DNA from 2 places in the Cellulosimicrobium sp. 72-3 genome. Region 1 is predicted to be linked to the other one. Evidence: riboswitches for the same ligand, from Rfam matches in the RefSeq annotation. Region 1 holds a riboswitch; the other holds the start of a gene.
The links. A riboswitch is a leader RNA that binds a small molecule or an ion and turns the genes downstream of it on or off. The one in region 1 is predicted to bind S-adenosylmethionine.

Region 1 (3,344 bases):
GCGCAGGGCGTCGAGCAGCGCGGGGTCCACCTGGTCCGCCTCGCCACCGCCGCTCGCCATGAGCGCGGCCGGGTCGCTGGGCAGCAGGTAGAGGACGAAGAACGAGATGGTGAACGCCGCCCAGAGCACGAACAGGCCCTGCCCGGCGCGACGCAGGACGTACCGGCCCATGGTCGGCCTCCTTCCGTGGGGGATGCCCGCCTGCCCGACGCCGCGGCGTCGGGCAGGCGGGCCCGGCGGGTCAGCCCTGGGTGACCCAGGCGTCGTAGAAGTCGAGGCGCGACGACGCCTCGAACGTCAGGCTGTGGACCGTGTCGGCGGCCGCGATGGTCGTCGAGAGCTCGTAGACCGGGATCGCGTGGCCCTTCTGCACGAGCAGGCGCGACGCCTCCGTGACGAGCTCCTGGCGCTCGGTCGGGTCGGTCGCCGCGGCCGACGCGTCGAGCAGGTCGTCGACCTCCTCCGCGTCGCGCTGGTTGATGTTGCGCGCGTTCGCGGAGAAGATCGTGCGCAGCACGTCCGGGTCGGAGCGCGTGAGGTTGTAGTAGTCGAAGTCGAAGTCGCCGCTCTCCTTGATCGCCTGCGACTCGGCGACGGTCACGTGCTGGAGCTGGAGGTCCACGCCGATCTGCGCGAGCTGCTGCTGGACGAGCTCGAGCGGCTCCGGCACCTGCCAGAACGTCACGGTCGTGGAGAGCTTCTGGCCGTCCTTCTCGCGCACGCCGTCGGCGCCCTCGACCCAGCCCGCGTCGTCGAGGATCTTCTTCGCGCCCTCGGGGTCGTAGGCGAGCTCGTCCGCGACGCTCTCATAGAGCGGCGTCGAGTGCGACAGGACGCTCGTGGCCGGCTCGTCCTGCGCGCTGAGCACGGTGTCCGCGATCTGCTCGCGGTCGATGCCCTGGAGGATCGCCGTCCGCACGGCCTCGTCGCCCGCGAGCGGGCTCGACTCGTTGGGGAAGAGGTTGAACACGACGCCGGGGTTGGCGCGGTACTCGAGCCAGAACCCGTTCCCGTCGAACTGCGGGAGGTCGACGGTCGAGATCGCGGCCGTGGCGTCGATCTGCCCGGACTGCAGGCTGCCGCTGCGCACGCTCGCCTCGGGGATGACCTTGAACGTCACCGTGTCGAGGTAGGCCTCGCCCTGGTGGTCGCTCGCCTCCGAGCCCCACGCGTAGCCCGCGACCTTCTCGAGCACGATCTCCTGGTCCTGCGTGTACGACTTCACGGAGAACGGGCCGGAGCCGACGAACTTCCCGGCGCAGCGGTCCTCGACGCTCAGGTCGGCCGAGGACGGGGCGAGGAGGCCGAGCGAGAACGTCGACGTCGCCTGGAGGAACTGCGCGCTCGGCTCCGCGAAGTCCACCGTGAGGGTCTGCGGGTCGGTGACGGTCGTGCCCTCGTAGCCGACGAGGTACTGCGACCCGAGCGACGCCGTCGCGCCGAGCGCGACGATCGCGTCGAAGTTCGTCTTCACCGACTCGGCGTCGATCGGCGTGCCGTCGGCGTACGTCGCGTCGTCGCGCAGGTGGAACGTGTAGCTCGACGCGTCGTCGTTCACCTCCCAGCTCTCCGCGAGCCACGGCAGGATCTCGCCCGACTCCGGGTCCTGCGCCGTGAGCGACGCGACGGTCTGGCGGGCCGCCGCGATGGCGTCGTTGTTGCCGACCTGCTGCGGGTCGATGCAGTGCGAGTCGACCGTGAGGGCGAACGTCAGGTCGCCGCCCGCCACGGGCTCGCCGGACGGGCTGGGCGACCCGTCGCCGTCGGACGCACCGGAGCCGCCGCCCGCGCACGCGCTGAGCAGGAGGCCCGTCGCGGCGGCCGCCGCGGCGACGGTCAGGGACCGGCGTCGGTGAGGTGTGGGGATCATGTCGTGCTGCTCTCCTCGTGTGCCGGCTGCGGACCGGCGGTCGTCCGGCGCCGGTGGTCGTCCGCGCCGGGCCCAGGGCCGGCGCGGCGGGGAACCCACCGGGGTGCCGTGCTTACCGCGCCGCGGGAGCGGCGCGGTCAGGTCGTTCCCGGAGCACCCCGTCACGTCGAAGGGTTGCTGGTCAGCGAGCCGGGCCTGCGTGCTGACGCTCGTCACCTGGGAGCAGGAAAGACAATCTCGACTGGTTGAGTCAAGTATCGAGACGGCCGTCCCGCCAGGCGGACGGTTGTTTCCGCCGAGACGACGCGAGTCGCGGCCGTCTCGCGTGTCACCGCGCCGGGAAGGGCGACTCGGGAGGTGGGGTGGCGCCACGGACCGGGCGCGCTCGGACGGGCGCCCGACCTGCGGCAGCACGGACCGCCGCGACGCCACCGACAGCGAAGCGCGCGCCACGGGCGTCGACAGCGACGTCGTCGACGCCCGGACGTGCGCCGGCACGCCGAGCACGACGCGCCACCGGAGCCGTCGCGATCAGGCCCGCCGACCGTAGCCGGCACGCGAGAGACCGAGAGAGCGAAACTCCTCAGGGACCGTCAAGATCTGATGCGGTGATTCTCGCCGTCACTTCTCCCCGGACCACGAGGAGCCAGTCGCGCAGCGGCATTCCCACGGCCTCGCGATAGAGCTCGGCATGAAGCCGGCCGTTGATCCACTCGACGACCTGCTCGTCGGAACGGTAGCGGTCCAGGGTGCTGTCGATCTCGTCGACGAGTCCGTCGTACCTGCTGGGGCCGACCAGGTCCAGGAAACGCGCCAGAGCACCTGCGGGACTCCCGTAGTCCTCTTCCCAGTCCTGGTGGAAGAACGAGCCGAAGAACGCGTCGAGCGAGTAGTGGGTCGTCATGGCGCACCTCGCGGAGGGGTCGTCGCGTCAAGGAAGGGCGGCGTGAGTGCGAGAGCCTGCGTCGAGACCGGAGCTGCGCCCGGGACGCGACGCTACACCGTCGGCCTCTTCAGCAGGGGTGTTCTCAGCCTGCCGCCGGGCCCGCAGCGCAGCCTCCTCCATCATCCGCGCCGCCCAGCTCGAGGAAGAGCGAACCGGCCGTGGCGTCGAGGATGCCTCGTCAGGCCGCCGTGAACCCCGCCGCGCGGCGGGCGTCGGCCGGGCTCCACAGGTCCGTCTTCACCTCGGCCTGCACGACGGGCACGACCTCCTCCGCGAACCGGCGCAGCACGTCCTCCTGCTGCGCCGCGGGGATCAGGTGGTTCACCGAGACGGACTGCAGGTCGTGCCGGTACGAGGCGTGGTAGTCGAGGATCTTCTCCGCCACGCGCTCCGGCGACCCCACGAGCGCGGGCCCGCGCTCGACGGCGTCCTCGACCGTCCGGAAGCTCGGTGCCTTCCCGACGGCGTCCGGCCCGTACCCCCGGCGCGCCGCCGCCGCGACCTGGCCCTCGTAGATCGGGCGGTACT
Region 2 (3,344 bases), 810 kb from region 1:
GGGACGGACGCGTCGTCGGCGCCGAGGCCGAGGTCGACGAGCCGGCGGACGGTCGCGAGGCGCAGCTCGCGGGCCGTGGCCTCGAGCTCCTCGGCCGAGGTCTTGCCGGCCCAGAACGCCTCGACGGCCTTCTTCAGCTCGCGGCGGCGACCGATGCGCGGGTAGCCGAGCACGGTGCCGGCGGGGAAACCGACCGGGTTCTGGGTAGGGGAGGGTACGGAAGTGGCCATGATCGAAACCTCTTGCTGGTCCGGAGGACCGGTCAGACGGGCGCGCCGTGCGTGGCGGCGCTCGTCGTGGGCAGGGAGGTGCCGGTGACCCACGGCCCGCTGGCCAGGTCCGGGACGAGCGGGGCGGCGGCGGCGCTGGCGCCGCCCCCGGTCCCGACCGACCCGCCGCCGAGGTGGACACCCTCGAGCAGGTCAAGAGCGGCGCGGTGCTTGTTGAACGTGTACACGTGCAGACCGGGCGTGCCCGCGTCGAGGACGCGCTGCGCGAGGTCGACCGAGTACGCGATCCCGTAGGCGTGCTGCGCCTCCGGGTCGGGCAGGGCGTCGAGCGCGTCCAGCAGGTGCTGGGGCGCGCGCACGCCCGTGAGCTCCTCGACGCGACGGAGCCGCGCGGGCTCCGTCGTGGGCAGCAGCCCGGCGAGGATGGGGATCGTCACGCCGGCCGCGCGGGCCTCGGCGACGAAGTCGGTGTACGACGACGCGTCGTAGAAGAGCTGCGTGATCGCGAAGCTCGCGCCGGCCTGCTGCTTCTGCCAGAGGCGGCGCACCTCCTGGGTGCGCGTCGTGCCGGCGGCGGGGTTCCCGTCGCAGAACGTCGCGACGGCGATCGTCAGCGGCCGGGCTGCGCCGCGCAGCGCGACGGCGGGGTCGGACGCGCAGCGCGACGCCTCGACCTCGCGCAGCAGCGCGACGAGCTCGGTCGACGACCGGACGCCGTCGGGCGCGGGCTGCCAGTCCGGCTGGTCGCGCGGCGGGTCGCCCCGCAGCGCGAGGAAGCTCCGCACGCCCTCGTCGAGGAAGTCGGTGATGACCGACTCCACGTCCTCGCGCGACGCCCCGACGCACGTGAGGTGTGCGATCGGCAGCACGGGCGTGCCCTGGAGCAGGCGTCCGACGACCTGGCGCGCGGTCGCGCGGTCGGTGCCCGCGGCGCCGTACGTCACGGACACGAAGTCGGGGTGCGTCGCGACGAGACGGCGTGCCGTCTCCCAGAACTTCGGGGCCGCGTCCGGTCGGCGCGGGGGCATGAGCTCGAACGACACCGTCGGCCGAGGACGGCCCGGACGGTGCGCGAAGGATGCCTCTGAGGTCATGCGTCACTCCATCGACCCTGGCGTTAGCACCTTTGTCCTCGGGAGGCTTCCGTCGGCGGGTTGCTGCGGTGTCGTCGAGCCAGGACTCTCGACCGCTCTGGATGGTTGGCACGATCCTACGACCCATCCGACATGCGGTCGAGAGCGCCCGCCAGGTGAGATGCGGAGGGATCGGCCGGAGGCGTAGCGGCGCCCCGCGCTACGGATCTCAGGCTCTCTACGCTACGAATTTCAGGTTTCCTACGCTACAGATTTCAGGTGCTCGAGCGAGGTCCCAGACACCGACCATGGCGACGGGTCGTCGTCGGCCTTGCAGGTCTCAGGCCCTCCGGCGCTCGGGCACGTGCAGGCGGCGGAGGAACCGGTCGGTGCGCAGCGGCGGCCCGCGCCGGTCGAGGAGCGACACGACGACGACGGTCGCCGTCGCGAGCGGGATGGTCCAGGCGGCGGGCTGGGCGAGCAGGGCGCGCACGACGCCAGGGACGCCGTCGGCCGTGCCGCCGGACGGGCTCCCGTACCCCGCGGCGACGAGCGCGGACGACGCGAGCAGCGCCGTCGCGCACAGGACGGCGCCCACGACCATGCCCGCCACCGCGCCGCGCGCGGTGAGGCCGCGCCACCACACGCCGAGCAGGATCACGGGGGACAGGGCCGACGCGGCGAAGACGAACACCGTCCCGACGCTCGTCACGAGGCCCTGCGGGATGGTGACGAGCGCGAACGCGAGCGGGATGAGCGTGCACGCGACCGCCGACCAGCGGAAGGACCGCACGGTGCCGCCGAACAGGTCCTGGCTCACGACGCCCGCCAGAGCGACCACGAGCCCCGACGACGTCCCGAGGAACGCGGCGAACGCCCCGGCGACGACGAGCGCGGCGAGGAGCTCGCCGCCGAGCCCGGGCACGAGGCGGGTCGGCAGCGTGAGGACGACGGTGTCCGCCACCCCGGGCGCCGCGAGGTCGGGCGCGACGACCCGCGCCACGAGCCCGAGCGTGCTCGACACCATGTAGAACACGCTGATCATGACGAGCACGACGACGGTCGTGCGGCGGGCCGAGCCGCCGTCGGGCGAGGTGTAGAAGCGCACGAGGACGTGCGGCAGGCCGGTCGTGCCGAGCAGGAGGGCGAGCAGGAGCGAGACGGTGGCGTACGCGTCGAGGCCGCCCGGCCCGGCCTCGTGGGGGAACACGGCGGCGGGGTCGAACGTGACGACGGCGCCGCCGGGCTCGAACGCCCCGCCGAGCGCCATGAGCACGAAGACGAGCGGCACCGCGAGCGCGGTGAGCTTGACCCAGAACTGGAACGCCTGGACGAACGTGATGGAGCGCATCCCGCCCGCGGCGACGACGGCGCTCACCACGACCGCGATCCCCACCGAGCCGACCCACGGCGGCACCGCGGCCACGCTCGTGATGACGAGCGCCGCCCCGTGGAGCTGCGGCACCACGTAGAGCCACCCGATGACGAGCACGAGCACGCTCGTCACGCGGCGCGCGACCACGGAGTCGAGCCGGGCGTGCACGAAGTCGGGGATCGTGTACGCGCCGCTGCGCCGCAGGGGGCCCGCGACGAACAGCAGGACGAGCAGGTAGCCCGCCGCGTACCCCACGGGGAACCAGAACGCCTCCGCGCCGGACAGCAGCACGAGGCCCGAGAGCCCGAGGAACGTGCCCGCGGACAGGTACTCGCCGCTGATCGCCGACGCGTTCCAGACCGGCCGCACGGTGCGCGACGCGACGAAGAAGTCGCTCGTGGTGCGCGAGATCCGCAGGCCGTAGAACCCGATGAGGCCGGTCGCGAGGAGGAGCAGCGCGATCGCGACGAGGGGCAGCGCGCTGGTCACGGCGCACCGCCGTCGTCGGGGCCGGGCTCGTCGGGCGCGCCCGTGCCCTCGGCGAGCGCGCGGTACCGGCGCTCGTTGCGCGCCGCCGCGACCGCGAACACGACCGCGAACGCGACGATCACCGGGTAGAAGCCGTACGCGTGCACGAGCCACGGCAGCGGCACGCCGAGCAGCACG

Region 2: it holds a riboswitch for S-adenosylmethionine, as region 1 does, so the genes downstream of both, HKK73_RS18205 (methylenetetrahydrofolate reductase) here and HKK73_RS02985 (ABC transporter substrate-binding protein) in region 1, are expected to answer to the same signal.

The regions. Positions count from the first base shown of each region.
Region 1 is NZ_CP053419.1:665,467-668,810, reverse strand. It holds gene HKK73_RS02990 (ABC transporter permease) at 1-171, opposite strand, end outside; gene HKK73_RS02985 (ABC transporter substrate-binding protein) at 242-1,870, opposite strand; SAM riboswitch class IV at 1,974-2,087, opposite strand; gene HKK73_RS02980 (contact-dependent growth inhibition system immunity protein) at 2,454-2,774, opposite strand; gene HKK73_RS02975 (LLM class flavin-dependent oxidoreductase) at 2,995-3,344, opposite strand, start outside.
Region 2 is NZ_CP053419.1:4,080,325-4,083,668, reverse strand. It holds gene metE (5-methyltetrahydropteroyltriglutamate--homocysteine S-methyltransferase) at 1-230, opposite strand, end outside; gene HKK73_RS18205 (methylenetetrahydrofolate reductase) at 263-1,324, opposite strand; SAM riboswitch class I at 1,330-1,432, opposite strand; gene HKK73_RS18200 (cation acetate symporter) at 1,644-3,167, opposite strand; gene HKK73_RS18195 (heavy metal transporter) at 3,164-3,344, opposite strand, start outside.